4 regions of the Kosakonia oryzendophytica genome follow, and region 1 is predicted to be linked to each of the others. Evidence: predicted binding sites of a transcription regulator. Region 1 holds the regulator's gene; each other region holds the start of a gene.

Region 1 (7,788 bases):
AGAATTTCCTGTTGGGAAATGGCGCGATGCTGGGTCACGATAGCCGCCAGCAACGACGGCAGCATCAGCATATGCGCAATGTTGTTGCGGTAATAGGTCATCAACACGGCCTGTTCGCGCGGCAGAATGATGATATCGCCGATAGTATCTTTCTCGACTTCAAACTTGTTCATCTGCAACGCGTGATCGATAAGCTCACTGGCGCTGGCGGACGGCGTGGTTGAATCCGGCGAATAGGGCACATTACGCATGAGCTCAAGGTAGCAACTCAACTGCTCGGTTAACTGCTCCCGCGTCAGAGAGCGCTGACGCGATGCCAACAGTGCTGTACAGCACAAGTTCATGGCGTTAGCCGCACCCGCGTTGTTAATTCGTACCATCAGATCGGCGGCAATGCCGTTCACCGTCGGCGTTAACCATGCCGGACGGATAGCTTCAATCGGATCGATCGACTCGCGCCACTCCGGCACATGATGGTTCAGGTAGTTCATCAGCGAGATAGGCTCACCGAAATTCACATACCCCTGGCCCAGATTGCGCAGCTTGCTCAGGCCTCGCACCATCTGCAACAGACTCTCTTTCTCTTTCGTCGCCCCGCGCAGCTCTTTAGCGTAGGTGCCCACTTCCATCACGTGCTCATACCCGATGTAAATCGGCACCAGCGTGATAGGACGCGTACCGCCGCGCAGCATTGCCTGAATGGTCATCGACAGCGTACCGGTTTTTGGGTCCAACAAACGCCCGGTGCGGGAACGGCCGCCCTCGACAAAATATTCGACGGAATAACCGCGGCTAAACAGCTCACCCAGGTATTCACGAAACACGGTGGAATAGAGCTTATTGCCCTTAAAGGTACGGCGAATAAAGAACGCGCCCAGGCGGCGGAAAATCGGCCCGGCGGGCCAGAAATTCAGGTTAATGCCTGCGGCGATATGCGGCGGCACCAGCCCCTGGTGATAGAGCACGTACGACAGCAGCAGGTAGTCCATATGGCTGCGGTGGCAGGGCACATAGACAATCTCGTGACCATCATGGGCCAACTGGCGCACGCGCTCGGCGTTGTGCACATTAATGCCCTGATAGAGACGGTTCCAGGTGAAGCCGAGGATGCGGTCAGTCAGGCGGATCATCTCGTATGAGAAGTTCGCCGCGATCTCTTCCATCAATGCGATAGCATTTTGCTGCGCCTTATCGTGGGAGATTTTCTTGCTGCGCGCCTCATCTTCGACTGCTCGGGCAATTGCTTTGGATGAGAGCAGCTTATTAAACAGATCCTGACGCGCAGGCAGGCGCGGGCCAACTGCGGCAAGGCGTTGACGGGCGAAGTGCATACGCGCGACGCGTGCCAGTTTCTGCGCGATAATTTTGTCTGTGCCGTGTTCTGTCGCCATGCGACGCAATGAAACAGGCGGTGAAAAACGCACAAAGCTGTCGCGACCAAGCCAGGACACAGCGAAGAATTTCTGGATGCCGTTGAGCATGCGCAAAGGCGGGTTGACTTCGCCCTTCTCACGCCCGGGGGAGCGACCAAACATCACCGATACCGGTACCATTTGCACATCCAAATCCGGATGACTGCGGTGGAGATCCAGGTAATCATGGAACAGTTTGATGGATTCTTCTTTTGGCGTGTAATAGGTAAATACACGCGGCCCGCCGTGGATAAACACGTAACGCGGTAGCAGTGCGCCGTCGATTTCCAGCGGTTCCAGTGGGTCTGGCAACTCATGCGCCAGACACTGAGCGCGCAGCGTCATCAAGTCTGCCTTGGAGTTGTAAGGCAGCACATACATGATGGGACGTGAGGTATCGAGACCCAGTTCCTGTGCAGGTTCTGCGGGGATCGATTTACTTTTTACCAGCACGCTTAATGGTAAATTCAGTAATTTGTAGTAAATTCGTGGCCAGCCGGACATAAAGGATGTAAAGCCTCTGGGTTAATAGTGCCATTGCGCCGCAAGAATATCAGAAAGCGCGCATAATTTCTGTTGTACCTCTTCGTGCTTACATAGACATTGATGCTCATTAGATAAAAAGGTTCTTTTCATGGCCAATAATACCACTGGATTAACCCGGATCATTAAAGCGGCGGGCTATTCCTGGAAAGGCGTTCGTGCCGCATGGATAAATGAAGCGGCGTTTCGCCAGGAGGCCGTCGCGGTCGTGCTGGCCATTATTATTGCCTGCTGGCTCGATGTGGATCCCATCACGCGCGTACTGCTGATTGGTTCGGTATCGCTGGTAATGATCGTTGAAATCCTCAACAGTGCAATTGAAGCGGTGGTGGATCGGATTGGCGCGGAATTTCATGAACTTTCCGGGCGAGCGAAGGATATGGGGTCGGCAGCGGTGCTGATGTCTATCCTGCTGGCGCTGTTTACCTGGATCTCACTGCTCTGGTCGCATTTTCGATAACGCTTCCAGAATTCGATAACACTCTGGTTATTTGCTTAAATTTGGTTCCAAAATCACCTTTGACTGTATATACTCACAGCATAACTGTATATACACCCAGGGGGCGGAATGAAAGCATTAACGGCCAGGCAACAAGAGGTGTTCGATCTTATCCGCGATCGCATCTCCCAAACAGGTATGCCGCCGACACGTGCGGAAATCGCGCAACAATTGGGGTTCCGTTCCCCAAATGCGGCTGAAGAACACCTCAAAGCGCTGGCGCGCAAAGGGGTTATCGAAATCGTATCTGGCGCATCACGCGGTCTTCGCTTGCTGCTTGAAGAAGAAGACGATCTCGGACTGCCGCTGATCGGCCGCGTGGCCGCTGGTGAGCCGCTGCTGGCGCAGCAGCATATCGAAGGGCATTACCAGGTCGATCCTGCGCTCTTCAAACCGCATGCGGATTTCCTGTTGCGCGTGAGCGGAATGTCAATGAAAGACATCGGCATTATGGACGGCGACCTGCTCGCGGTGCATAAAACGCAGGATGTACGCAACGGCCAGGTCGTTGTGGCGCGTATTGAAGACGAAGTGACCGTTAAACGTCTGAAAAAACAGGGCAACACAGTTGAACTGTTACCGGAAAACAATGAGTTTTCCCCGATTGTTGTTGATCTGCGCGATCAAAACTTCACCATTGAAGGACTGGCGGTAGGCGTCATTCGCAATGGCGAGTGGCTGTAACGCCTCCCTTATTCGCTGCGGTGCTGTTTTACGCTCCGCAGCGTTAATGCCTTTCCCCGATCGATTCTGACGCTGCTATGCCGCTGCTGACTGCATCCGACAAAGCGCTGTGGCGACTTGCCCTGCCAATGATCTTCTCCAATATCACTGTCCCGTTGCTGGGGCTGGTGGATACGGCAGTGGTCGGGCATCTGGATAGCGCAGTCTATCTGGGTGGTGTGGCCATCGGCGCGACAGCGACCAGCTTCCTGTTTATGCTGCTGCTGTTTCTGCGAATGAGCACCACCGGGCTCACGGCTCAGGCATACGGTGCGAAAAATGCGCCTGCGCTGGCTCGGGCGTTAGTGCAGCCACTGCTGCTGGCGATGGGCGCTGGCGTGCTGATTACACTCTTACGCGTGCCACTTATCGATCTGGCGTTGCACATTACCGGCGGCAGCGCTGCGGTGCTGGAGCAGGCGCGGCGCTTCCTTGATATCCGCTGGTTAAGTGCTCCGGCATCGCTCGGTAACCTGGTGCTGCTGGGATGGCTTTTGGGCGTGCAGTATGCCCGCGCACCGGTGATCTTGCTGGTGGTGGGCAACGTTCTCAATATTGTGCTTGATGTCTGGTTGGTGATGGGGCTGGGCATGAACGTTCAGGGAGCGGCATTAGCAACGGTGGTGGCGGAGTACGCGACCTTTGCGCTCGGCCTGTTGATGGCACGACGTGTGCTGGTTATGCGCGGTATCACCTTCCCGGTGCTGAAGGCGGCCTGGCGCGGCGGCCTTGGACGCTTGCTGGCGCTTAATCGGGACATCATGCTGCGCTCGTTATTGTTACAGCTCTGCTTTGGTTCGATAACCGTGTTCGGCGCGCGTCTTGGCGGCGAAACCGTGGCGGCGAATGCGGTGCTGATGATGTTTCTGACGTTCACTGCCTATGCGCTGGACGGGTTCGCTTATGCAGTGGAAGCCCATTCCGGGCACGCTTATGGCGCGCGTGACGACACGCAGCTTAAGCTCATCTGGCACGCGGCATGCCGCCAGGCTGGTCTGGTGGCGTTGGCGTTCTCAGCGGTGTATGCGCTGGCCGGGGAGTCAATTATCGCGTTACTCACCTCACTGCCAGCCTTGCAAAACATGGCCGGGCACTACCTTATCTGGCAGGTGATCCTGCCGGTGGTGGGCGTGTGGTGTTATTTGCTGGATGGCATGTTTGTAGGCGCGACGCGCGGTGCAGAAATGCGCAACAGCATGGCGGTTGCCGCTGGAGGGTTTGCCCTGACGTTGTTGACGGTGCCGACGCTGGGCAACCATGGCCTGTGGCTGTCGCTGACGGTGTTTCTGGCGCTGCGAGGGCTGACTTTAGCATGGGTGTGGCGTCGTCACTGGCGCAATGGCACCTGGTTTTCCGGTATTGGCCACCCCTGACCCCTCTCTTTTCTTATACTTCTTTCTCCCGCCTCGTTAATACTGCTTTCTTTGTCGTAAATGGTTAAAGATTCCGAATATAAACCAACTGGCAGTATTCCTGACTACAATGATCAGTACGTTCAGCGTAACAGGAACGTAACTTTTAACCGAACGATAAGGAGTCAACGATGAACAAAGACGAAATCGGCGGTAACTGGAAGCAGTTTAAAGGTACTGTGAAAGAGAAATGGGGCAAGTTGACCGATGACGATATGACCGTCATCGAAGGCAAACGTGACCAACTGGTGGGTAAAATCCAGGAGCGTTACGGTTACGCAAAAGATGAGGCAGAAAAGGAAGTTACGGATTGGGAAAGCCGTAATGATTACCGCTGGTAACGGACATTGACCCTCAATGTGTTGATTTTGTGAGCGTTACCCTGCCCAAGTGGTACACGGATGTACCCTCCCTTTATCTTTCACGTTTTACCGGTGTTGGCTGCGCTTTCTCGCCCGGGTCACATACTGATGTATGCTCCCCGGAACGCGTACGCTTGCCGCCTGGGTAAAACGCGAAATCTTTCGGGATGTCCCGTTATCTTTGATGTGTTACCGGTGTTGGCTGCGCTTTTTCGCCCGGGTCACATACTTATTCCCCGGAACGAACTATCAGCGCTATTAACGCGGTTTTTTCTTTACAAGAATGCTGTGATCGTGATGGCAGTGCTCATGATGACGGCAGGCCTCCACTTCCACACAGGCGGCGCATAAACCGTGTGCTTCAATCACGTTATGGCGCAGGGCAAAACCCATCTTCGCCGCCAGCGCGTGCATAATATCTTCCACGCCTTCCGCCTGCTCTTCTTTCACCGACCCGCAGCGATCGCAAATAAACATGGCGGACGTGTGCGTCGGTTGATCAAACAAATGGCACAGCACATAGCTGTTAGTCGACTCTACCTTATGAACAAACCCTTGCTCCAGCAGGAAATCCAGCGCGCGGTAGACGGTTGGCGGCTTAGCCTGCGGCTCGCTGACGCGTAATAAGTCGAGCAGATCGTAAGCGCTGATTGCCCCTTGCTGCAGGCTCAGTAATCGCAGCACTTCAAGACGCTGGGGAGTCAGGCGCACATTGCGCTGCGCGCACAGCTTTTCAGCCTGCACTAACATCTCTTGCGAAGTGGTCTTATCCATGGGCGCTCTCTGTTTCGGGGGAAGCAATAAACCCGTACTTTACCATGTCCGGCGCGAAACGCCGAGATCGCGTCCTGGGATCCGTTTTTCGCCGATATATCCACGAACTCATCAGCGTCTTCTATAAATAATGAGTGTCATTAATCACAAAAATCACTTCTGTCGATTATTTTTCGTTCAGAAGATTTAGCTACTTTTTCCTATGTTATTCGCAGCAATAGAGCCTTCCTGTTTAGCAAATACTAATCAGGTTTAAAAAAAACTCATTCTGACTACGAGACGCATACTGTGAAAAAAAATCTCAAATTTTCGGTGGTCGCGATAGCTGTCTCCTTCGTTGTGGCAAATCAGGCGGGAGCAGCCAATACCTGGGCGGAAGCACGTAATGATGCAATGGGGGGAACCGGTGTTGCCTCCGCAAACTATGGCAGCGGCGCCCTTATTAACCCGGCACTGCTGGCAAAAGCCAAACCGGAAGACGATATCACCGTTATTCTGCCTAGTGTGCAGGCGCAAATTACCGATAAGGACAATCTGCGCGACGAAATCGACAATATCAGTGACAAAATCGACAGCTATCGCGATGTCGTTGATAACCTCACCGCCGCGCAATTTCTCGCTAACCCTCTGGGTACCATCGGTCAATTCCAGAGTGCTGCCAAAGACCTGGCGAATGAACTGACTTTCCTGAACGGGAAAACCGCGCGGGCCAAAGCGGCGGCGGGTATTGCTGTCAGCATTCCAAACGATGTGCTCTCGGTGGCTTTTGTCACCAAAGCCTATGCGCATGCCATTGTTAGCTCGTCGGTTGATCAGCAGGATATTACCTATTTACGCAGTATTCAGAACAGTACAACGGTTGCAGCAACTGAAGCGCTAAATGCCGTTGTGTCGCCAAATGGCAGCAATGAGATCACCAAAAATCTCAACTCCACGGCATCCGGTCGTGCGGCTGTTGTATCGGATTACGGCGTTGCGGTTGCCCGGCAGTTCGAGGTGGGCGGCATCCCTTTATCTCTGGGCGTGACGCCAAAGCTCCAGAAAACCTGGGTCTGGAACTACACTACCTCTATTTATGACTATCACAGCAGTGAGTGGAGCAATAGCCGCTATCGTACCGATGACACCGGCTTTAACGTGGATGTGGGTGCGGCGGCAGATTTAGGGGAAAACATCTCTGTTGGTCTGACCGGTACAAACCTGATTTCCCGTGATATCGACACCAAAGATGTCCTGATCCGCAACGGCAGAACCGGGCAGACGGTCAATTATAAAGACACTTACCAGATTAGCCCGGTGGTGACGGCCGGGGTGTCATGGCATAACGATCTGGTGACGTTAAGTGCCGACGGTGATTTAACCGAAACCAAAGGCTTTAAGAGCGAGAAGGACTCCCAGTATGTGGGCGTCGGCGGTGAAATTCGTCCGCTGAGTTGGCTGGCGGTTCGGGCCGGTTATCGCGCTGATGTGAAAGGCGATGACAAAAACGTCTTTACGGGTGGTGTCGGTTTCGCGCCGTTTAACCGGGTTCACGTCGATTTAATGGGGCTGGTAGGCGAAGACAAAACATGGGGTGCTGGTGCGCAACTTAGCGTGACATTCTAAGGTACAACCAGACGAAGACAAAACCGGCGGCGCGTGGCCTCCGGTTTTTTTACACGGTTATTTGTTGCTCAACGTATTAAAACTGGTCATCAGGTTACGGTAATCCGGAATATGGTTCGAAAACAGGTTACCCAGGCCTTCAATATCATTACGCCAGTCACGGTGTAATTCGCAGGCGATGCCAAACCAGGTCATCAACTGTGCGCCGGCTTTTGACATGCGATCCCAGGCCGAATGTCGCGTAATATCGTTGAATGTCCCGGATGCGTCGGTGACGACAAATACCTCAAAACCTTCTTCCAGCGCCGATAGTGCAGGAAAGGCCACACACACTTCCGTTACAACACCGGCAATGATCAACTGTTTTTTACCGGTCGCTTTTACCGCTTTAACAAAGTCTTCATTATCCCAGGCGTTGATATTGCCAGGACGAGCAATATACGGCGCATCAGGAAATT
Region 2 (7,788 bases), 120 kb from region 1:
TGTCGCCAGTCAAGCAGCGCAGAGAGCAACAAGCGCAGACTCGGCAATACGCTGAGCAAGGCGACAAGGCATAATAATAGCCATATCAGCCCCTTACCCGGGCCGCTACCCGCGTTCTGGCGCAGCGTCATACTGGTCATCCGTTAGCGATTTCCAAACAAGTCGGCAAAGCGTTTTTTGTTGGCTTCTGTATCCGCCAGCGCTTTTACCGCATCGAAAGGCATTAATTTGATGCTGTCTCGTGGCGGGAAACCGGCGGGTACCGGCAGTGCGGCATCAGCAGGTAGATATCCCTGTTGCAGCACCAGTTTTTGCCCCTCGTCAGAGAGCACAAAGTCGATAAACGCTTTTGCTCCCTCAGGGTTTTTCGCGCCTTTCAGCATCGCTACTGGCTCAGTGACGATACTGACGCCCTCTTTCGGGAACACAAACTCAATTGGCGCACCTTTGGCTTTTTCGCGGATTGCCATGTAATCCACCAGTACGCCATACGCTTTGCTGCCGGAAGTGATGGCGCTCATCACTGCGCCGTTACCGTTCTGCGGCATAGCGCCATTTTCTTTCAGCTTTTCGTAGTAGCCCCAACCCAACGCAGGATCCGTCATCAGCGTCGCCTGATGAATTTGCGCCGCGCCGGAGTAAAGCGGGCTGGGCAAGGTGGTCATGTTTTTTAGTTCAGGTTTGAGCAAATCCTGCCAGGAGGTCGGTTTGACCGGGGCTTTGCTGTGATACGCAATGCCGGTGGTGATCAGTTTTGTGCCGTAGTAATAACCTTCTTTATCATAGAGTTGCGCAGCGAATCGCGCAGCCTGCGGCGAAGAATAAGGGGCCAGCAAGTGTTGTTGTTTCAGGGACTCCATGGTGACACTGTCGGCAATCAACAGCACATCCGGCGCAGCGCCTCCGGCAGCGAGTTCTGCTTGCAGGCGGGCAATGAGTTTGCTGGTTCCATCGCGGATCCATTTCACTTCCATGTCCGGGTGCGCTTTTTCGAAAGCGCTGACGGTAACCTGCGCATCTTCCGTCGGTTGGCTGGTGTAGAGGGTCAACGTGGATTTCGCAAAAGCCGATGTGCTCATGATCGCCAACAACAGTGCCGTTAACGCCTTTTTTTTACTCATGGTTCATCCCCTTTGTTTTCGTTGCGACGATTAAAACAAGGGAATTTGACAGAAATGTTACTGACGGGATGTTAATGCACGACGGAAATAACGCGTCGCCGGTTTTACAACAGGCGACGCGGGAAGGCTTAGGCCTGGCGCAGGTTCTGCGCCGCTTTCACCATGTTTGCCAGCGCACTGCGCGTTTCCGGCCAGCCACGGGTTTTCAGACCGCAATCCGGGTTCACCCACAGACGCTCCGCCGGAATGCGCTGCGCCGCTTTCTGCAACAGCGCTTCAATCCACTCTACACTTGGCACATTTGGCGAGTGAATGTCATACACGCCCGGTCCGATTTCGTTCGGGTATTCGAACTCTTCGAACGACTCCAGCAACTCCATATCAGAACGCGAGGTTTCAATGGTGATTACGTCCGCATCCAGCGCCGCGATAGAATCCATGATGTCATTGAACTCGCAGTAACACATGTGGGTGTGGATCTGCGTGTCATCTTTCGCCACTGCGGCGTTGATACGAAACGCTTCTACGCCCCAGGCCAGATACGCATCCCAGTCGCTGCGGCGCAACGGCAAACCTTCACGCAGTGCCGGTTCGTCGATTTGAATGATGCCGATGCCCGCCGCTTCCAGATCCGCCACTTCATCACGTAACGCCAGGGCAATCTGTTTGGCAATGGTTTCGCGGCTCACATCTTCACGCGGGAACGACCAGCAGAGAATGGTAACCGGACCGGTCAGCATGCCTTTTACCGGTTTGTCAGTCAGTGACTGCGCATACTTCGCCCACTCCACCGTGATCGCTTCCGGGCGGCTCACATCGCCGATCACGACAGGGGGTTTGACGCAGCGGGAGCCGTAGCTCTGTACCCAGCCGTTTTGTGTGAAGACAAAACCGTCCAGATGCTCGCCAAAGTACTCCACCATGTCATTACGCTCGGCTTCACCGTGTACCAGTACATCCAGACCAAGACGCTCCTGCTCCACAATGGCCTGTTTGATATGTTCGGCAATGCCGGTGCGGTAGTTGCCCGCATCCAAACGTCCCTGTTTGAAATCCAGACGCAGACCGCGGATCTCGGTCGTCTGCGGGAATGACCCGATAGTCGTGGTCGGCCATGCAGGCAGGTTAAAGCGCTGGCGCTGCGCCTGCGCACGCCTGGCGTACGGGTTGCCGCGCTGGCTGTCCTGCGCGGTGATCGCCGCCAGACGCCTGGCCACCGCCGGGTTATGCACACGGGTGGAGTGGCGACGCGCCTGGATCGGGGCGCTCCATTCATCCAATTGTTCTGTGTTGCCGCTGTTCAGCGCATCACGCAGCAGCGCCAGCTCCTGGCATTTTTGCAGCGCAAAGGCAAACCAGCTCTTCACTTCCGCATCAAGTCGCGTCTCTACGCTCAGATCGATCGGGCTGTGCAGCAACGAGCAAGAGGACGCTACCCACAGCGCACGCTGGCCGACAATGTCTTTAATTTGCGCGTATTTTTCCGTCAGATCGGCGCGCCAGACGTTACGACCATTCACCAAACCGGCGGAGAGCAACCAGTCGGTCGGCAAACGTGTGTGCAGTTCAGCAACATTGTCGTTGCCGTGCACCAGATCGACATGCAGACCCTGCACCGGCAGCGCGGTGATGACGTCAAGGTTCGGGGTCACGCCTTCAAAGTAGGTAGTCAGCAGCAATTTCACCTGACCTGCCAGCACGTCGTAAGCCGGTTTGAAGGCGTCCAGCCACGCCTGTGGCAACTCCAGCACCAGTGCGGGCTCATCAATCTGTACCCACTCAATACCGCGTTTCGCCAGTTCCGCGAGTACCTGTTTGTAAACCGGCAGAATGTCTGCCAGCAGGCTCAGACGGTCAAACTGTTCACCTTTGACTTTGCCCAGCCACAGATACGTGACCGGCCCCAGTAGTACAGGTTTGATCTTGTGGCCCAGCGCCAGCGCTTCATCGACTTCATCCAGTAACTGAGTCCAGGTCAGTTTAAACTGCTGGCCTTTACTGAATTCCGGCACCATGTAGTGGTAGTTGGTGTTAAACCATTTGGTCATTTCGGCGGCCGCAGCTGGCTCGCCAGTGGGTGCGCGACCGCGGCCAATGCGGAACAGGGTGTCGATATCAACAGAGCCGTCGTTGTTCTGATGACGAGCCGGCACGTTGCCTAACAGCAGGCTGGTGGTCAGAACATGGTCGTACCAGGCAAAGTCGCCTACCGGCAGCAGATCGATGCCTGCGGCTTTTTGCTGCTCCCAGTGACGGGCGCGCAGTTCGCGACCTACCGCCAGCAGTTCTTCACGGGTGGCGTTACCCGCCCAGTAGCTTTCTTGCGCTTTTTTCAACTCGCGACGCAGGCCAACGCGAGGGAAACCGAGGGTGTGATTAAGAATTGTCATTTTTAGCCTCTTCAATAGGTTAATCCAAAGTATTTCGGATTAAGGGAAGGCGGCAAACTCAGGGAGCCCCAGGAGCTTACTCAAGTAAGTGACTGGGGGACGTGAGTGAAGCCAACGCACCATTAATTCGAAAGACGAAGGATTTTGGACGTCCAGATGTTTACACATCTATAATTCGCAAGTACTGTATATTCCTCAAGCGCAAATTGTTCATGCCGGAGTGAAGGACTTTCATGATCGAGATTAAACACCTGAAAACGCTACAGGCGTTACGGAACAGCGGGTCGCTTGCGGCGGCGGCGGCGACGCTGCACCAGACGCAATCCGCCCTTTCCCACCAGTTCAGCGATCTGGAACAACGCCTTGGCTTCCGGCTCTTTGTCCGTAAAAGCCAGCCATTACGCTTTACGCCGCAGGGAGAGATCCTGCTGCAACTGGCCAATCAGGTGCTGCCGCAAATCAGTCGCGCGCTGCAATCCTGCAATGAACCGCAGCAAACCACGCTGCGTATCGCGATTGAATGCCATAGCTGTATCCAGTGGCTTACGCCAGCGCTTGAGAACTTCCGCCAGCACTGGCCGCAGGTTGAGATGGATTTCAAATCCGGTGTGACGTTTGATCCGCAGCCTGCGCTGCAACAGGGCGAATTGGATCTGGTGATGACGTCAGACATCCTGCCGCGCAGCGGTCTACACTATTCGCCGATGTTTGATTTTGAGGTGCGATTGGTAGTGGCACCGGATCATCCACTGGCGGCGAAAGCGCGCATCACGCCGGATGATATCGCTGGCGAAACGCTGTTGATCTACCCGGTGCAGCGCAGCCGCCTTGATATCTGGCGTCATTTTCTGCAACCGGCTGGCATCAGTCCGTCGCTCAAAAGCGTGGATAACACATTACTGCTGATTCAGATGGTGGCCGCCCGCATGGGGATAGCAGCGTTGCCGCACTGGGTCGTGGAGAGTTTTGAACGCCAGGGTCTGGTGGTGACCAAAACCCTGGGTGAAGGATTGTGGAGCCGGTTGTACGCTGCCGTACGCGATGGCGAGCAGCGTCAGCCGATTACGGAAGCGTTTATTCGCTCAGCGCGGAACCACGCTTGCGATCATCTGCCGTTTGTGCGGAGCGCGGAGCGACCCAACGCCGATGCACCCACAGCGAGGCCATTATCACCGCACCACCCATAATAAAACTCGGCCAGTGCGGCTGTTCCTGCCAGATAGCCAGATTCACTAATAACCCGGCGGGAACATGCACATTGTTCATAATGCCGAGCGTACCGGCGTCTACCTGGGTGGCGCCGTAGTTCCACATAAAGTAACCCAGCCCGGACGCCACCACTCCCAGCCAGACCAGTACGCTCCACTGCAACGTCGTCGTCGGCAATTTCTGCGGGTTGCCCAGTACAAACCACGCGATAATCGCCACCACAAACGCACCGAGATAGAACCAGGCAAAGGCGTTATGCTGCGGCATCGGGCGCGTCTCCATCAGGCGTTTATAACCCACCATGCCGATGGCGAAGCTGATGTTCGCCAGTTGCACCAGAATCAGTCCCACCCAGAAGTGATCGCTCACTTTGTCGTAGCGGATGATCGCCGCACCAATCACCGCCAGCCCGGCGCTCAGTGCGTAGCTCCAGCGCAGCCCGCGCTTGCTCAACAGATCGTAAATCAGGGTGATATACAGCGGCGTAAAGACCGTAAACAGCAGGAATTCAGACACGGTCAGATAGAGATACGCCTGGAAGCTGAACAGATACATAATGCCCAGTTGCAACGCCCCCACCAGCATATACAGCCCGAGGGTTTTCAGGCTGTGCCCACGCGCGCGCAGGAACGGTAAAAATACCAGTGCCGCCAGTCCCACACGCATCAGCACGGAGAAGTAGCTGTCGACATGGCCGGCCAGGTATTCGCCAATCAGGCTAAAGGAAAAGGCCCACAGGATCGTGGTGATAATCAGTAACGCCACAATGAATATCTCGCAGAAGAGTGAACACACATTGTAGCGAACTCAGTTGTGCAAAGTTTGAGTTTTTAGTTGACGTGTGGTTAATAAGCAACCACACGTCAATATTAATCAATCAAGGAACAACTTGCGCAGATAATTCGGGACGGCGTTGTCGGCATTGGTGCCGATCACTTCAAGCTCCGGATGCAACTCTTTCAGGCGCTGATGAGCATTGCCCATAATGCAGCCTTTGCCCGCCATGGACAGCATCTCGGCATCGTTCATGCCGTCGCCAAACGCGATGCACTCTTTCAGGCTGTAACCCAGCGCACCAGCCACCGCTTCCAGGGCATGCCCCTTCGAAACGCCGCCCGCCATCACTTCCAGACAGGTCAGGGTAGAGAAACTGACGTTCACGCGATCGCCCCAGCGTGCGTTAATCGCCTGCTCCAGCGGCAGCAATTTTTCATGGCTTTCGCAGGTGAAAAAGACTTTGCTGATACCGTCTGTCTCCAGCATTCCGGGTTCATACAGGGAGTACTGGAACACCGCCTCTTTAAAAAAGCGCATCTCGTCAGGGCGGTGACGGTTCATAAACCACTCATCATCGCGATAGACGTTAGTCACAATATCCGGTTCGTTATGCACCACACCAAACAGGTCGGCGGCAATATCGCGATCCAGATTGTGGGTAAAGACCAGATGGCCGTCGGTATCATGCACGCGCGCGCCGTTAGAGGTAATCATATAGGCTTTGATGCCCAGATTATCGCGGATTTGCCCGACATCCACATGATGGCGGCCGGTAGCAAAAACAAAATTGACGCCACGCGCGGTCAGCAGTTTTAACGTTTCTTTGGCGAAAGGCGACAGTGTGTGGTCGGGGGAGAGCAAGGTACCATCTAAATCAGACGCAACAACCTGGTACATAAGAAAATTTAACCTCAATAAGTCATCAGTTATGCCGGTCGAAAAATTCGACGATGGCGTTGAGCGCGACCGAGCGCATAGCGTCCTTTTCAAAAAGGATCTCATGGTACGCGCCTTGAATGACAAGCGGTTTGCCTCCTTCACAGGGGTGGCCTGCCGCGGCGCGAATGTCGCAGAAGCGTTGCAACATGCGGTTATCCACCACATGCTCCTCTTCTGCCTGAACGATCAGTGTTGGGGTGGTATCTTTTTCCGCACCCGCCAGCGCCTGTTCACCCGCCTGAATGCCTTCCCGCACCCAGTGCCAGGTCGGCCCGCCCACGCGGAGCTTCGGCTCATCGGCATAAAAACGCAGGTTACGCCGGTAGCGCTCACGACTGTGCGTCAGCACGTTAATGGCGAAGGGCAACGCGCGCCAGCTCCCGGTACCGATGGCATAGCCCTCGCGGATACTGCGGTAACTCTCCGCCCAGTCGAGCAAGGGGCGCACCATCCAGTCAGGAAGATGAATGATAATGCCGAACATGGGCGCACACAGCGCAATGGCGTCACACGCCTGTGGATAGCGCTGTAAAAAGAGTTCAGCAATCGCGCCGCCCATGGAGTGCGCCAGAATATAGCGTTTACGCCACGACCCGCTGGCGACTTCCTGATCCCAGAAGGCCGCCAAATCATCGACATAATCGCTAAAATTAACCACATGGCCACGGTGCGTATCCGCCAGCATTCGCCCAGAACGTCCCTGACCGCGATGATCGAGAATCAGCACATCAAAACCGAGGTGGAACAGGTCGTACGCCAGTTCCGCATACTTCACATAACTTTCTATACGGCCAGGGCAAACGACAATCAAACGATCGTTGCCCTGCGCGCGAAACCGGACAAAACGCACCGGCACATCATCCACACCGGTAAACTCCGCCTCTTCACGCGAGCGCCAGAAGTCCATCAGTGGCCCCATGGTAAAAGCCGCGAACGCTTTTTCTCTGGTTTCCCATGCTGTTTTTTGCCGAAACATTGGGATTTCGCCCCTGTTAGCCATGTAAAATCGTTTTTTTGTGACCAATAGCAAATTCCGCTGACAATAGCGTATTGTGGCATAAAAACAGACATCCAGGGAGTTTCTCATGACCTTCGAATGGTGGTTTGCCTACCTGCTGACATCTTTAATCCTGAGCCTGTCCCCCGGTTCTGGCGCAATCAATACCATGACCACCTCCATCAACCATGGCTATCGCGGCGCGGCAGCATCCATTGCCGGGTTGCAAACCGGTTTAGGCATTCATATTGTGCTGGTTGGCGTGGGGCTGGGAACACTGTTCTCCCGTTCAGTGCTGGCGTTCGAGGTGTTGAAATGGGCGGGCGCAGCGTACCTGATTTGGCTGGGGATCCAG
Region 3 (7,788 bases), 1.3 Mb from region 1:
TGGCCATTATGGAGCAGTATGTCGGCAGAAAAATTATTGATGCCGCTATTGTTGGGCCGAAAGTGGATGTCAGCAACGTCAGCGATCGCCTGATCATTCAGGACATACTGGAAGCCAGCGATATTCCCTATCGCCACGATCGTCATCTACTGCGCGCCGCGCTGGAAAAAGCGGTGCAGCAACTCGGCTAACCCCCTGGCAGGTTAATTTTGCGACCTGCCGATACCTTTCTTAATTTCTTAAGGTTGTCTTAAAAAAAAACGGTCATCCTTGTGTCACATTCTTTGCAGGATCCAGGTAAGCTATGTTTCACTTTCGTCGGCCGACCTTAAGCCGCCTCACGTTTATTATCCTCTTTGCGCTCTATATCGCACTGGCCCTGAATGTCGTTTTTTATCATCAGGTTTTCACCCTGCTACCGGTTAACTCATTACGTAACTGGCTGGTGTTTCTTTCCATGCCATTGGTGGCGTTCAGCGTGATTAATATTGTGCTGTCACTGGCGTCATTTGTCTTCCTCGATCGCCTGATCATTACCCTGTTTGTATTGGTCAGCGCTGCCGCGCAATATTTTATTTCGACATTCGGCATCATTATTGACCGCTCGATGATCACCAATATTCTCGACACCACACCAGCGGAAAGTTTCGCGCTGCTGTCGACAAAAATGGTGCTGACGTTGTTATCAACCGCCGTACTGGCGATTATCATTGCCTGGTGGATAAAAATTAAGCCCGCACGTTCCGCCCTGCGCAGTATCACATTGCGCATTATCAGCGTGGTCATTTCTGCGTTGATCATCGTGCTGGTGGCGTTGCTGTTTTATAAAGATTACGCCTCGCTGTTTCGTAATAATAAAGAGCTGGTGAAATCACTGAGTCCGTCAAATTCCATTGCTGCATCCCTGTCATGGTATTCCCATAACCAAACCGCCAATTTACCGCTGGTGAAAATAGGCGAAGATGCACGTCAGCGTCCGGAAATGCAAAACGGCCCGCGGAAAAACCTCACTATTCTGGTGCTGGGGGAAACCTCCCGTGCGGCGAACTTCTCTCTGGGCGGTTACGAGCGAGAAACTAACCCGCTGTTAAAAGAGGACAATGTCGCCTATTTCCCGAATACCGCCTCGTGCGGAACAGCGACGGCAATTTCCGTACCTTGCATGTTTTCCGGTATGGGGCGCGCCCATTACGACGACCAGCTTGCCGCGCATCAGGAAGGGTTGCTGGATATTATTCAGCGCGCCGGGATTAAGGTGCTGTGGAATGAAAACGACGGTGGTTGCAAAGGCGCATGTACGCGGGTGCCGACCCAGGATATGACACAATTAAACCTGTCAGACCTTTGCATTGAAGGGGAGTGCCAGGATGAGATCTTATTCCGCGGTCTTGCAGACTATATTGATGCCTTGCAGGGCGACGGGATAATCGTATTGCACACCATTGGTAGCCATGGGCCGACCTATTACAACCGCTACCCGAAGCAGTTCCGTAAATTTACGCCGACCTGCGACACCAATGAAATTCAGACCTGCTCACAGCAGCAACTGGTCAATACTTACGATAATACTATTCTGTACGTCGACTATATTGTTGATAAAGCGATTAAATTGCTGCAATCAAAACAGGAAAAATTTACCACCAGCTTGGTATATCTCTCCGACCACGGGGAATCACTGGGTGAAAATGGCGTTTATTTGCATGGTTTGCCGTATTCCATTGCACCGGAAACACAAAAACATGTGCCGATGCTGATCTGGCTGTCTGATGACTATCAACAGCGTTACGGCATAAATAGTCAGTGTCTGCAAAAAAATGCACGGGAGCGGGAAGTCTCGCAAGATAATCTCTTCCCGACCCTGTTGGGTATACTGGGCGTCAGCACGAAGGAGTACCATGCCCAGGACGATCTGTTAACGTCATGCCGGGAGCAGGCTAAATGAAAATTCTGGTAATTGAAGACGATGCCCTGCTGTTGCAGGGGTTGATCCTGGCCATGCAGAGTGAAGGATACGCCTGCGATGGCGTCTCTACTGCGCATGAAGCCACGCTGTGTCTGGCTAACGGGCATTACAGTCTCATCGTGCTCGATTTAGGGCTACCGGATGAAGACGGTTTACATTTGCTCACCCGGCTGCGTCGGGAAAAGTTCACCCAGCCGGTACTGATCCTGACCGCACGCGATACGCTGGAGGATCGTGTTACCGGGCTGGATACCGGTGCGGACGATTATCTGGTCAAACCCTTCGCCCTTGATGAGCTGAATGCCCGCATCCGTGCGCTGCTGCGCCGTCGCCATAATGAGGGTGACAACGAAATCACGCACGGCAACCTGACGCTGAACGTCACCCGCCGCCAGGCATGGCGGGACGGCCAGTTGCTGGACTTAACACCGAAAGAGTACGCTCTGCTGTCGCGTCTGATGCTAAAAGCCGACAGCCCGGTGCACAGAGAAATCCTCTACAACGATATCTACAACTGGGATAACGAACCCTCGACCAATACGCTGGAAGTCCATATACATAACCTGCGGGATAAAATTGGGAAGTCCCGGATCCGCACCGTCAGAGGGTTTGGCTATATGCTGGTGCAGGCCGGGGACCGGGACTGAGTTATGGCGATCTTCGATTTCAGGCACTGGAGCATGCGCCGCCGGTTGTTGCTAACCATTGGCGGTATTCTGGTGTTTTGCCAGTTAATCAGTGTCTTCTGGCTGTGGCATGAAAGCGAGGAGCAGATCCAGTTGCTGGTGCAAAGCGCCATGCATAACCACAACAATCACAAACAGGTTGAACATGAAGTACGTGAAGCGGTCGCCAGCCTGTTGGTGCCCAGTCTGCTGATTGTGGGCCTGGCGTTGCTGATCTGCATGCAGGCGGTCAAAAACATCACCAGCCCGTTATCGGAGCTCCAGCAGGAGCTGAATAAACGCACCCCGGATAATCTGCAACCCATTACGCTCAATAACAGCGTCAGTGAAGTGGAAGCCGTGACTTCATCGATCAATGAGCTGGTCTCTCGTCTGACGCTGACGCTGGAACGGGAACGTCTGTTTACCGCCGATGTCGCTCATGAATTGCGCACCCCGCTGGCCGGGTTACGACTGCATCTCGAGCTGATGGCAAAAACCAGCGGCATCCCTGTCGACCCGCTGGTGCAACGCCTTGACCAGATGACCGAGAACATTGCGCAACTGCTGCAACTGGCACGAGTCGGGCAATCTTTTTCAGCGGGCAGCTATCAGCAGGTGATGCTGCTGGAAGACGTCGTGCTGCCTATTCAAAGCGAACTGGAAACAATGCTTGCCGGGCGGCAGCAGAAATTAGCGTTACCTGATAATGCGCAAACCATTCCGGTTTCCGGAGATGCGACCCTGTTGCGGGTGCTGGTGAGAAACCTGGTAGAAAATGCGCACCGCTACAGTCCTGCTGGCTCGACTATCTCTATCCACATTGAGCGCGCGGCAACGCCGGTGCTGGCCGTTGAGGATGAAGGTCCGGGGATAGACGAGAGTCGCAGCGGCGAGCTAAGCAAAGCCTTTGTGCGTATGGATAGCCGCTACGGCGGCACCGGGCTGGGGCTGAGCATCGTGTCACGCATCGCGCAACTGCATGAGGCTCAGTTCTTTTTGCACAACCGGAAAACAGCGTCCGGCGTGCGGGCCTGGGTTAAATTTCGCCCGACAGCCCGCGGAGTATGATCAATACGTCAGCACCCACAGGTGGCTGAAACCAATAATTAACGCCAGCGCAAAAGCGACGGCGAAAAACTCACGAAGATTCATTTGTTGCATCACACTCTCCTCCAGTAAAGCGGAAGCTAGTGTGTCAGCGCAGTATTAAGTCAACATTAAGGCGAGCCTGCCGGTTCGCCTTAATGTGTGACGGAGTGCAAATTATGACGCGGCAATAAACAGATCCCGCAGTTGGTGTAACTGATCGCGCACTTTTGCCGCTTCCTCGAACTCGAGATTTTGCGCGTGCTGCATCATCTGCCCTTCCAGCTCGTGGATTTTCTGCTGTAGCGCTTTCGGCGTCAGCGCCAGTTCGGCTGCTTCCACCTGAGCAGGGGTTCTGGATTTTCCACGCCCTTTCGCCCGGGTTTTCGCCAGCCCTTCGCCCAGCGCCAGAATATCCACCACTTTCTTGTTAAGGCCCTGTGGCGTAATGCCGTGCTCTTCGTTGTAGCGCTGTTGTTTCTCGCGGCGGCGTTCGGTTTCCCCTATCGCCTTCGCCATCGACGGCGTGATTTTATCGCCGTACAGAATCGCCTTGCCGTTAATGTTACGCGCCGCGCGCCCGATGGTCTGAATAAGCGAGCGTTCAGAACGCAGGAAACCCTCTTTGTCAGCATCCAGGATCGCCACCAGCGACACTTCCGGCATATCCAGCCCCTCACGCAGCAAGTTGATGCCGACCAGCACATCAAACTCGCCCAGACGCAGGTCGCGGATAATCTCCATACGCTCGACAGTATCAATATCGGAGTGCAGATAGCGCACCTTCTCGCCGTGTTCTTCAAGGTATTCGGTGAGATCTTCCGCCATCCGTTTGGTCAGGGTCGTGACCAGCACGCGTTCGTTAATCGCCGAGCGTTTACGAATTTCCGACAGCAAATCGTCAACCTGCGTCGCTACTGGCCGCACTTCAATCACCGGATCAAGCAGACCGGTTGGGCGCACCACCTGGTCAATCACTTCGTTACCCGATTTTTCCAGCTCGTAGTTGCCCGGCGTTGCGGAAACATAAATTGACTGCGGCGCAAGCGCTTCAAACTCTTCGAACTTCAACGGACGGTTATCCAGCGCAGAAGGCAGGCGGAAACCATACTCTACCAGCGTCTCTTTACGTGCTCTGTCGCCACGGTACATACCGCCGATTTGCGGAATGGTAACGTGGGATTCATCGATGACCAGTAACCCGTCGGCTGGCAGGTAGTCAAACAACGTCGGCGGCGGTTCGCCCGGTCCGCGACCGGAGAGAAAGCGGGAGTAGTTTTCAATCCCGGAGCAGTAACCTAGCTCGTTCATCATCTCCAGATCGAACTGCGTGCGCTGGCTGAGTCGCTGCTCTTCCAGAAGTTTATTGTTCGCCAGTAGCGACTTGCGCCGCTCGGCGAGCTCCACTTTGATCTCTTCCATCGCCTGCACGATGCGCTCACGCGGCGTCACGTAGTGCGTCTTCGGGTAGATGGTAAAACGCTGCACCGTCGATTCCACATGCCCGGTGAGCGGGTCAAACAGCGACAGACGCTCGACCTCTTCATCAAACAACTCCACGCGCAGGGCGAGATCGTCCGATTCTGCGGGGAAAATATCGATCACCTCGCCGCGAACGCGAAACGTACCGCGCTGGAAAGCCTGATCGTTACGGGTGTACTGCAGCTCCGCCAGGCGACGCAGAATCGAACGCTGATCGATAATCATCCCCTTGGTCAAATGCAGCATCATTTTCAGGTACAAATCCGGGTCGCCCAGACCGTAAATCGCCGATACCGATGCCACCACAATCACATCACGTCGCTCCAGCAGCGCTTTGGTTGCCGACAAGCGCATCTGCTCGATATGTTCGTTAACCGAGGCGTCTTTTTCGATAAACGTGTCCGAGCTGGGAACATAGGCTTCCGGCTGATAGTAGTCGTAGTAGGAGACGAAATACTCCACGGCATTGTCCGGAAAAAACTCCTTCATCTCACCGTATAGCTGCGCGGCCAGCGTCTTGTTGGGTGCCAGCACCATAGTGGGACGTTGCAAATCGGCAATGACGTTGGCGACGGTGAACGTCTTTCCTGAACCCGTTACCCCAAGCAACGTTTGGTGCGCGAGACCGTCTTCCAGGCCTTCCTTGAGGCGACGGATAGCTTCAGGCTGATCGCCGGAAGGGCGAAAAGCGGAATTCAGTTTGAACGGTTTACTCATGGACGGCTACCTGATGAAGGAGTGAGCGAGCAGGTAACATATTTTACTCACCCTGGTTACTTTTGCCAACTCATAATACTGGATGAAAAAACAGTAGCGGATTACTCAATTTGTTCTACCCGGGGTTAGGACACAGGTTCGCGCCTGAAATTTCTTCGTCAGCAAGATAAAACACCAAACCTTTCCGGTTATCCCCAGAATTTTTTCTCTTTTAACAATTGTCAAGCCAGTCGGTGAAAGTTTTGTGGCACCCAGTGACACTTTTCTTACAGGCATTGATTTTACATAACCAATTGATATTAAAAAAGAATAACAAAAAGCCGTGTTTCGCACCAATTCAGGCGCAAGCCGCGTCCCTTCTCGCTTGCCGTGCGTTTTCTAACTCTAATACACAAGGTTATCCACAGGAATAGTGGATAACTGCCGCCAGGCCGGATAGTCCGCCTTCCGCCAAATTCCCATTCCGTCCCAGGTCGGGGAGATTAAAAAATTTTTATCACTTCTTTTTGATTATTATCAGCTAACGAAGCGCGAGATCCGCATGAGATCCTTCTCACACTTCGTAGCTTTGCTGCACCACCATTCGTCACTACAAGCACTGGCAAAGTGCAGGATTTTTCCCTGCTATCTCCCTTTCCGGCATTTTAAATACCAGTGAGATCGGTCGTATCCGAAAAAAAAGCCTTTTTTACGTTCTGGCAAGCCTTTTGCACTATCCCTGTGTCACTAGATCCGGAAGAAGGAGCGGACCATGTTGAGCTTACGCGCAGTGAACCAGTATTACGGTAACCAGCATACCTTATGGAATATCGACCTTGATTTAACCCCCGGCGCCTGCACATCCGTCATCGGGCTGCCGGGAATGGGCAAAACCACGCTGATAAACTGCATTACCGGCTATTTACCCGTTGAGAGCGGCAGCATGATTTGGCAGGAAGCTGGCGCGCCGCCGCGAGACCTGCTGAATGTGCGGGCTGAACATCGCTGCGCTATGGGAATGGGTTATGTGCCGCAAGACCGGCGAATATTTTCGCAACTGACCGTTGAGGAGAACCTGCATATTGCCATGATGGCCGGAGGTGCAGCACGCAATGCGGTGAGTCAGGATATCTACGATCTCTTCCCGGAACTGTACACGCTGCGTAAGACCCGGGGCGCGGGGTTGTCGGAAGATAATCAGCAGCAACTGGCAATGGCGCGAGCGCTGGTGACGCACCCGCGGTTATTAATCCTTGATGAGCCAACGCGCGGTCTGGGCCAGGCATTTGTGCATAAACTGGGCAATTTGATCGTCCGGCTTAACCAGGACTTCGGCATCACTATTTTACTGGCTGAGCAACAACTTGCCTTTATCCGCCGGGTCGCAGATCGCTTCTGTCTGCTCCACCGGGGGCGTAGCGTTGCCGAAGGGGAAGTTAAGCAACTGGACGATCGGATGTTGTCACACTGGATGACACCGGATTCAGCACGCTGAGATCAAGATAATGACCCGTTCTCTCTTTTTCCGGCGCGTGGGCAAACCAGGGGATTTCGCCAATCAGCGGAGCCTGCATCACGCGCCGAAGCGTCGCCAGATATTCAGCATGGCGTTTACCCGGTTTCACCACACCATTCGCAATCCAGCCTGCCAGCGTTAAACCCGCCTGCCGTATTGCCTGCGCTGTCAGCATCGCATGATTGATGCAGCCCAGTTTGACCCCGACCACAAGGATCACCGGCAATTGCTCCTGCACGACCCAGTCGGCAAAGGTCAGCGTCTCGGACAATGGCGTGAACCAACCGCCTGCGCCTTCCACCAGCAGCCATTCCGCCTGCTCAGAGAGCGTGCGTAACCCGGCAGACATGACCTTTGCCTCAATCGGCTCACCCACA
Region 4 (7,788 bases), 1.5 Mb from region 1:
CGATCCAGACGGGGAGCAATGCGCCGCTGCAACGCAGCATTTTCCCAGAAATTACCCTCCGGGACGTTCCACTCCATCTCCTCTTCCAGCCATTGCCGCCATCCTTTTGCTTGTGCTTTTTTTTCACTGCATTGGGAACACCAGGCATCAGTCAGGAGCGCCAGCCTCGCCGGTGTATCACTTTCGAGTTCACTGACTTGCGGCACTTTTTTGCTCCCTTGCTGGATAATATGCAGCGCCAGCGCATGGAAAGTCCGGGCAGTGATCTCCTCGGTATGCAGCCGCTCACGAATACGGTCATCCATTTCCTTGGCCGCCTGACGACCAAAAGCCAGCAACAGGATCTGCTCAGGCGCGGCCTCACCCCGCGCTAACAACCAGCCAGCCCTTGCCACCAGCACCGAGGTTTTACCGCTTCCCGCGCCGGCAAGCACCAGCAATGCGTGTTCCCCGTTAACTACGGCGCGTGCCTGCGCCGGATTCAGCGGAGAGGTTTCAACCTGTTCAAAAAAGGCTGCATATTCCGTCAACATAGCGTCGGTATAGGCTTGATTATGCTGTGTACGGCGTCCCTCAATGTCATTAAGCCATGCCTGACACTGCTGCCAAAGCTCACGGCAATTATCAAACTCATGTAGACGGCTGGTAGGCACGGGCAATGCTGTAAATGCCTGCTGCAACTGTTGTTGGAGGCCGCTAATTTGCTTGCGCGTCAGCCATTTTTTTTGCTCTATGCGCCCGGCAATCAGTGCCAATTGCTCAGATAACACACCTGCTGCAACCTCGCTCATCTCCTTGCTCCAGTTATTCCAGCGCTCATTCAGGTGGTGATAAAAACGCTGGGTTTCGCTCCACTCGGTACCATGGAGACGCACAACTTTCTTGTCAGCAAGCAAAAACTCCATCTCTCCCCATACCAGCCCACGTTTGCATTCGATTGCCAATAGCTGATTGAAAGGAATAAGGTATTCATGTCGATCGCCTGCGACTTTCACGCCAGCGTTAAGGATCACCGCACGATCATAAGGGTGCTGCGCCAGACGTTTTCCCAGGGAGGTCGCTTTCAGTTCCATGTCTTATTGTTCTCAGCTTGTGACAATAATTGCCAGTTTACCTGCCAGAGAATTGGTGCTCCAGTCCAAAAAATCGTTACAATTGCCAGGACATGTTGTTCACCGTATTACACCGAGGTTTTATGCGTACCGTTCTGAATATTCTGAACTTTGTGCTTGGCGGTTTTGCCACCACATTAGGCTGGCTGCTGGCCACACTGGTGAGTATGGTGCTGATTATCACTCTGCCGCTGACACGCTCCTGTTGGGAAATTACTAAACTCTCCCTGGTACCTTGGGGAAATGAAGCGATCCATGTTGACGAGCTGGCTCCCGAAAGCAAAAACGCGCTCTTTAACGCAGGCGGTACCGTACTTAATATCATCTGGTTTGTGCTCTTTGGCTGGTGGCTGTGCGTCATGCACATTGTCGCCGGGATTACACAGTGTCTGACCATTATCGGCATTCCCGTTGGCGTAGCGAATTTTAAGATAGCCGCCATTGCCCTGTGGCCGGTTGGCCGCCGTGTGGTCTCTGTCGAAACAGCCCGTGCCGCACGCGAAGCCAATGCTCGCCGTCGTTTTCAGTAACTGGATTGCCATTCACTATGTTGAGCCCCCTTATTCGTCGCTACACATGGAACAGTGCCTGGCTTTATAACGTCAGGATTTTTATCGCCCTTTGCGGAACCGCGGCGTTGCCCTGGATGCTTGGTGAGGTAAAACTGACGATTCCGTTGACGCTCGGCGTTGTCGCAGCAGCGCTGGCGGATCTGGATGATCGTCTCACCGGACGTCTGCGTAACCTCAGCATTACGTTGATTTGCTTTTTTATCGCCTCAGCGTCAGTCGAATTGCTCTTTCCATGGCCATGGCTGTTTGCCATTGGTCTGGTCAGCTCAACGATTGGTTTTATTTTACTGGGCGGACTTGGCCAACGTTATGCCACCATCGCCTTCGGCGCGTTGCTCATTGCGGTCTATACCATGCTGGGGATCTCGCTGTTTGATCAATGGTATCAGCAACCCCTACTGCTGCTGGCAGGCGCCATCTGGTTTAACGTGTTGACTCTGGTCGGCCATCTGGTCTTCCCGATTCGCGCGCTACAAGACAATCTGTCACGTTGTTATGAAGGGCTGGCGCACTATCTGGAGTTAAAATCACGGTTGTTTGACCCGGATATTGAGGATGAAAGCCAGGCGCCTTTGTACGATCTCGCACTGGCCAACGGTCAACTGGTGACAACGCTGAACCAAACAAAAGCGACGCTTCTCACCCGGCTACGTGGAGACCGCGGGCAGCGCAGCACGCGCCAGACGCTCCATTATTATTTCGCCGCGCAGGACATCCACGAACGCGCCAGTTCGTCGCATATTCAGTATCAAACGTTACGTGAACACTTTCGCTATAGCGATGTTATGTTTCGCTTTCAGCGGCTGTTGTCGATGCAATCTCAGGCCTGTGCTCAGCTTTCACGGGCAATTTTACTGCGCGTACCCTATCAACATGATACCCGCTTCGAACGGGCATTCGTGCACCTGGATGCTGCGCTGGATCGTATTCGCGTCAATGGCGCGACATCGCCTGAGCATATGAAAGCACTCGGCTTTTTATTGGACAATTTACGCGCCATCGATGCACAACTAGCAAGTATTGAATCCGGTCAACCACAACCGTTGTCAGCAAGCGACACCGAAAACCAGCTCGCCGATGACAGTCTGAGCGGCTTCAGCGATATCTGGCTGCGGATACGCAACAATTTATCGCCAGAATCAGCATTATTTCGTCATGCTGTACGCATGTCTGTGGTGCTATGTATTGGTTATGCGTTTATCCAAATCACCGGGCTACAGCATGGTTACTGGATCCTGCTCACCAGCCTTTTTGTGTGCCAACCGAACTACAATGCCACACGCCATCGCCTGACTTTGCGCGTAATTGGCACGCTGGTGGGGGTCGCTATTGGTTTACCTGTCCTCTATTTTGTTCCTTCCCATGAAGGACAATTAATATTAATCGTTATCACTGGCGTGCTGTTTTTTGCCTTCCGCACTGTCCAGTATGCACACGCGACAATGTTTATCACCCTGTTGGTATTGCTATGTTTTAACCTGCTGGGAGAAGGTTTCGAAGTTGCGATTCCACGTATTATCGATACCTTTATCGGATGTGCCATCGCCTGGGCAGCAGTGAGTTTTATCTGGCCCGACTGGCGTTTTCGCCATTTATCACGCGTTACGGAACAGGCATTTGACGCCAATTGCCGTTACCTCGATGCTATTCTTGAGCAGTATCATCAAGGACGAGATAACCGCCTGGCTTACCGCATTGCCCGCCGGAATGCCTACAACCGCGATGCAGAACTGGCTTCTGTTGTATCGAACATGTCCACCGAACCTGGTGCGTCCCCGGAACTTCGCGACGCAGCCTTCCGATTGTTGTGTCTGAACCACAGTTTTACCAGCTACATATCAGCATTGGGTGCACACCGTGAACGACTCACGCAGCCCGATATTTTGCGCCTGCTTGATGATGCCGTGTGTTATGTCGACGACGCCCTGCACCACCTCCCTGCCAGTGAGGGACGCGTGCAGGAAGCACTCGCCGACTTATCACAAAGGATTAAACATCTGGAACCACGTCCGGACAGCAAAGAGCCACTGGTGCTTCAGCAAATTGGATTACTCATCGCTTTACTGCCGGAAGTGTGCCGTCTGAAACGGCAAATCGCTTAGTATGGCTTATTCCCCTTTGTTACCAGTTCATTAAACCACTCCAGCAACTCCTGGCGTTTGTTCGCCGGGAGTGCGGCTTCATGAAGGCCAATAATGGCACCTTCAAGGGCGAAGAGAACTTTAACGCTGAGCTGCTGATTCATTTTTCTTAATCTGAGCCAACATGCTTTCGCGCCAAGTAAACGAAGCGTATGCGCATCCAGCACCCCGGCATCATGCAACAGAGCCTCAAGCTGGAAAGTAAGATTAGGCAGATCGCGCAGGCGCAACCGAGTTGTTCGCTCTATTTTCTCCCTTTTCGCTGCGCTGAGTGAAAATGCGGAAAGCTCCAGCAATAATGCGCGATCGCCCCACAAACGTTCATCCACGAAGTAGTAATTTAACGAAACCCGACGGCCACGCTTATTGAACATCAGCATGGGAGCCTGCCTGGTGACGGTATAATGTGCACTTTCTTCACATGCGCGCAGATAAAGTTCTCCGCCAGCAACCATTGCAAAAACCGTTTTGTCTACCGACAAACTGTAACCACCAAAATGGGCGCGATAACAAATATCCCCAAGAGGTGCGAGCCATTCGCATGACTGATAGATCCGTTGATGTGATATGTCTTCCATGATTATTCCTTTAAAAATCACGTAGTAACAACAATAACATTATTATCGGATCCGTTAATCAGGAACATAGGCAACTGAGGACGGGACAGCAAGAAAATTTTACGTAACGCGGCGGGGACTGAGCAAAAATGCGAGTTACTTTCAGAAAATGAGGTTGATCTTTGAACGCTCAAACGCTACTGTATGTTTATACAGTAACCACAGGGCTGGATTGATTATGTACACTTCAGGTTATGCTAATCGTTCAACAAAATTGGCTTCCACACTCAGCACAGCAAATCGCGCTGACTCCACCGACGCCGCTGCGGGGCTGATTACCGAGGTTGTCTATCGTGAAGACCAGCCTATGATGGCGCAACTTCTTTTACTTCCCCTGCTGCAACAGCTCGGGCAGCAATCACGCTGGCAGCTATGGCTCACGCCGCAGCAGAAACTGAGCCGTGCGTGGGTACAATCTGTCGGCTTACCTCTTACCAAGGTTATGCAAATCAACCAACTGTCGCCTGGCGTGACGCTGGAGTCCATGATCCGTGCATTGCGCACCGGCAATTATAGCGTGGTAATTGGCTGGCATGCGGAAGAACTGACGGAAGAAGAGCACCACCGACTGGCAATGGCAGCAGAGGAAGGCAACGCAACAGGCTTCGTTATGCGCCCGTTACGCCATGATTCTCTGGGTGCGAGACAGCTTTCAGGGATAAAAATTCACTCTAATTTGTATCATTGAGTAAATTTAAGATTTATCCTGGTATGTTTTTTAAGAATCACTGGCATGACCAATTTATCAGTCAAATACAGCGACAAAGCCTGCGTGGCGCGCTTCGCAGGCTAACGACATCGCCTAAAGCGTAGTCAAAAATGTTAAATAATGTGTACACAAAGTCTTTTTTTTCATATGCCTGACGGAGTTCACACTTGTAAGTTTCCAACTACGTTGTAGACTTTACATCGCCAGGGGTGCTCGGCATAAGCCAAAGATATCGATAAAGATATCTCCTGAGTTATTAGTGAGCAACGCCCCCGGTGAAGGATTTAACCGTGGCTTCTCTTAGAGATTCCCATGGCGATTTTTGGATGATAACGAGGCGCAAAAAATGAAAAAGACAGCTATCGCAATTGCAGTGGCACTGGCTGGCTTCGCTACCGTAGCGCAGGCCGCTCCGAAAGATAACACCTGGTACACAGGTGCTAAACTGGGCTGGTCTCAGTTCCACGATGTTGGTAACAACCAGATCCCTAACGATGGCCCGACCCACGAAAGCCAATTAGGTGCTGGTGCGTTCGGTGGTTATCAGGTTAACCCGTATGTTGGCTTTGAAATGGGCTACGACTGGTTAGGCCGTATGCCGTACAAAGGCGACACTGTGAACAACGGTGCTTTCAAAGCTCAGGGCGTTCAACTGACCGCTAAACTGGGTTACCCGATCACTGATGATCTGGATGTTTACACCCGTCTGGGTGGTATGGTTTGGCGTGCAGACGCTCAGAACAACCTGGGCTTCAAAGATCATGACACCGGTGTTTCCCCTGTATTCGCAGGTGGTGTTGAGTGGGCAGTTACCCGCGATATCGCTACCCGTCTGGAATACCAATGGACCAACAACATCGGTGATGCAAACACCGTTGGTGGTCGTCCGGACAACGGTCTGCTGAGCGTAGGTGTTTCCTACCGTTTCGGCCAGCAGGAAGAAGCTGCACCGGTAGTTGCAGCTCCGGCACCAGCTCCGGCTCCGGAAGTACAGACCAAACACTTCACTCTGAAGTCTGACGTTCTGTTCAACTTCAACAAAGCAACCCTGAAACCGGAAGGTCAGCAGGCGCTGGATCAGCTGTACAGCCAGCTGAGCAACTTGGATCCGAAAGATGGCTCCGTAGTGGTTCTGGGCTTCACAGACCGTATCGGTTCTGACGCTTACAACCAGGGTCTGTCTGAGAAACGTGCTCAGTCCGTTGTTGATTACCTGGTATCTAAAGGTATCCCGGCTAACAAAATCTCCGCACGTGGCATGGGCAAATCCCAGCCGGTTACCGGCAGCACCTGTGACAACGTGAAAGCGCGTCCTGCGCTGATCGATTGCCTGGGTCCGGATCGTCGCGTTGAGATCGAAGTTAAAGGCATCAAAGACGTTGTAACTCAGCCGCAGGCTTAAGTTTACGTCTATGAAAAAACCCCGCCAGTGTGCGGGGTTTTTTATTTTCCGTACACTGGCGGAATAAACAAAGGACTCGTTATTCTTTCCCGAGTAGCGCCTTCAGGTCATGCTTCAATGTTGACATCTGAGAAGCATACTTCTCTTTATGCTCCGCATCCTCAATCAACTGCACAATGGTTTCCGAAAGCGTTTTTCCTCGCCGTTGCGCTAATCCGGCTAACCGCTGCCAGACTACAAATTCCAGGTCGATAGATTTCTTGCGCGTATGCTGATGTTCAGCATTGAAATGCCGCTTACGTCGGGCACGGATGGTCTGCTTCATTCTGTTGACCAGAGCCGGGTTCATATGCTGCGCAATCCAACTGTTAACCAGTACCGGTTCATTTTCGAGGGTCAACAATACATCGACGGCATCTTTTGCTGCACTGGCTTCTATATAGCGCGTGATGAGTTCACCTTCACGATGCTTCTTAACCAGATACTTCCACTTCCAGCCGCTTTCGAGATTTTCCAGTTGTTGATATTTCATTGCGATCCCAATGTTACCGTGTAACTCAATTCAGAATATCAGTTTTTGTCGGCTCTGCTGAAAAGAAATCACCCTTTGCGAGTTGCAGTCAACGTTCCTGTACCAAAAGCGCGTAATCCGTGTGCTACGTCAGCGTTTACGGTATAATCCCGCCTTTTACATCAGACTAAAAAAACGACTTTGACCATTACAAAACTTGATTGGAACGACGTGGTTCCTGATACCGAAAGCTATCGGGAAGTATTTGAATCGTCCGAATTAGCGCGTGAGACTGATTTCTCACTGGCCGATACACAACCCCGATTACAATATGCGCTCGAGCAACTGCTCTATCCGCTGGCAACGTCACGCTTTTTACTGGCTAAAGCGCCGGAAGAGATCGAGTATCTTGAGCTTATTACCAGCGCGACCGAAGAACTTATTCCCGAAGAACGCCCGCTTGTTGGTGGTCAATATCATATAAATGATTCAACCGTACGCTTTGATGCATCTGTGGATGCTCAGTCAGATTTCGTTGGCAGTAAAGCAGCGGTCTTTGCTGATTGGGTAGAAGCAGAACAATTGTTCGGCTGCCTGCGGCAATTCAATAACCAAATCACCCTGCAACCAGGTTTGGTGCACCAGGCAAACGGCGGCATTCTGATTATCTCCCTGCGCACGCTATTAGCCCAGCCACTGCTCTGGATGCGCCTGAAAGCCATGG

What was found. The regulator LexA, encoded in region 1, represses DNA repair genes until DNA is damaged. The targets are predictions, from matches to a motif close to TNCTGTATGTACATACAGNA.
Region 2: metR (HTH-type transcriptional regulator MetR) is a predicted target of LexA. The motif match lies at 3,694-3,713, and genes of this name have one in related genera.
Region 3: uvrB (excinuclease ABC subunit UvrB) is a predicted target of LexA. The motif match lies at 5,993-6,012, and genes of this name have one in related genera.
Region 4: sulA (SOS-induced cell division inhibitor SulA) is a predicted target of LexA. The motif match lies at 4,581-4,600, and genes of this name have one in related genera.

The regions. Positions count from the first base shown of each region.
Region 1 is NZ_CP115659.1:4,769,190-4,776,977, reverse strand. It holds gene plsB (glycerol-3-phosphate 1-O-acyltransferase PlsB) at 1-1,916, opposite strand, end outside; gene O9K67_RS23010 (diacylglycerol kinase) at 2,047-2,415, shown strand; gene lexA (transcriptional repressor LexA) at 2,524-3,138, shown strand; gene dinF (MATE family efflux transporter DinF) at 3,216-4,550, shown strand; gene O9K67_RS22995 (CsbD family protein) at 4,721-4,930, shown strand; gene zur (zinc uptake transcriptional repressor Zur) at 5,210-5,725, opposite strand; gene O9K67_RS22985 (conjugal transfer protein TraF) at 6,014-7,330, shown strand; gene ycaC (isochorismate family cysteine hydrolase YcaC) at 7,388-7,788, opposite strand, start outside.
Region 2 is NZ_CP115659.1:4,889,366-4,897,153, forward strand. It holds gene O9K67_RS23525 (ABC transporter permease) at 1-131, opposite strand, end outside; gene O9K67_RS23530 (ABC transporter substrate-binding protein) at 144-1,121, opposite strand; gene metE (5-methyltetrahydropteroyltriglutamate--homocysteine S-methyltransferase) at 1,250-3,511, opposite strand; gene metR (HTH-type transcriptional regulator MetR) at 3,745-4,698, shown strand; gene O9K67_RS23545 (carboxylate/amino acid/amine transporter) at 4,586-5,485, opposite strand; gene yigL (sugar/pyridoxal phosphate phosphatase YigL) at 5,594-6,394, opposite strand; gene pldB (lysophospholipase L2) at 6,420-7,412, opposite strand; gene rhtB (homoserine/homoserine lactone efflux protein) at 7,522-7,788, shown strand, end outside.
Region 3 is NZ_CP115659.1:3,494,456-3,502,243, forward strand. It holds gene yvcK (uridine diphosphate-N-acetylglucosamine-binding protein YvcK) at 1-191, shown strand, start outside; gene eptA (phosphoethanolamine transferase EptA) at 305-1,942, shown strand; gene pmrA (two-component system response regulator PmrA) at 1,939-2,610, shown strand; gene pmrB (two-component system sensor histidine kinase PmrB) at 2,614-3,699, shown strand; gene uvrB (excinuclease ABC subunit UvrB) at 3,895-5,916, opposite strand; gene O9K67_RS16965 (ABC transporter ATP-binding protein) at 6,668-7,390, shown strand; gene bioD (dethiobiotin synthase) at 7,332-7,788, opposite strand, start outside.
Region 4 is NZ_CP115659.1:3,263,307-3,271,094, forward strand. It holds gene helD (DNA helicase IV) at 1-1,073, opposite strand, end outside; gene O9K67_RS15905 (YccF domain-containing protein) at 1,196-1,642, shown strand; gene yccS (YccS family putative transporter) at 1,660-3,786, shown strand; gene O9K67_RS15915 (TfoX/Sxy family DNA transformation protein) at 3,783-4,403, opposite strand; gene sulA (SOS-induced cell division inhibitor SulA) at 4,621-5,130, shown strand; gene ompA (porin OmpA) at 5,498-6,553, shown strand; gene matP (macrodomain Ter protein MatP) at 6,633-7,085, opposite strand; gene O9K67_RS15935 (AAA family ATPase) at 7,266-7,788, shown strand, end outside.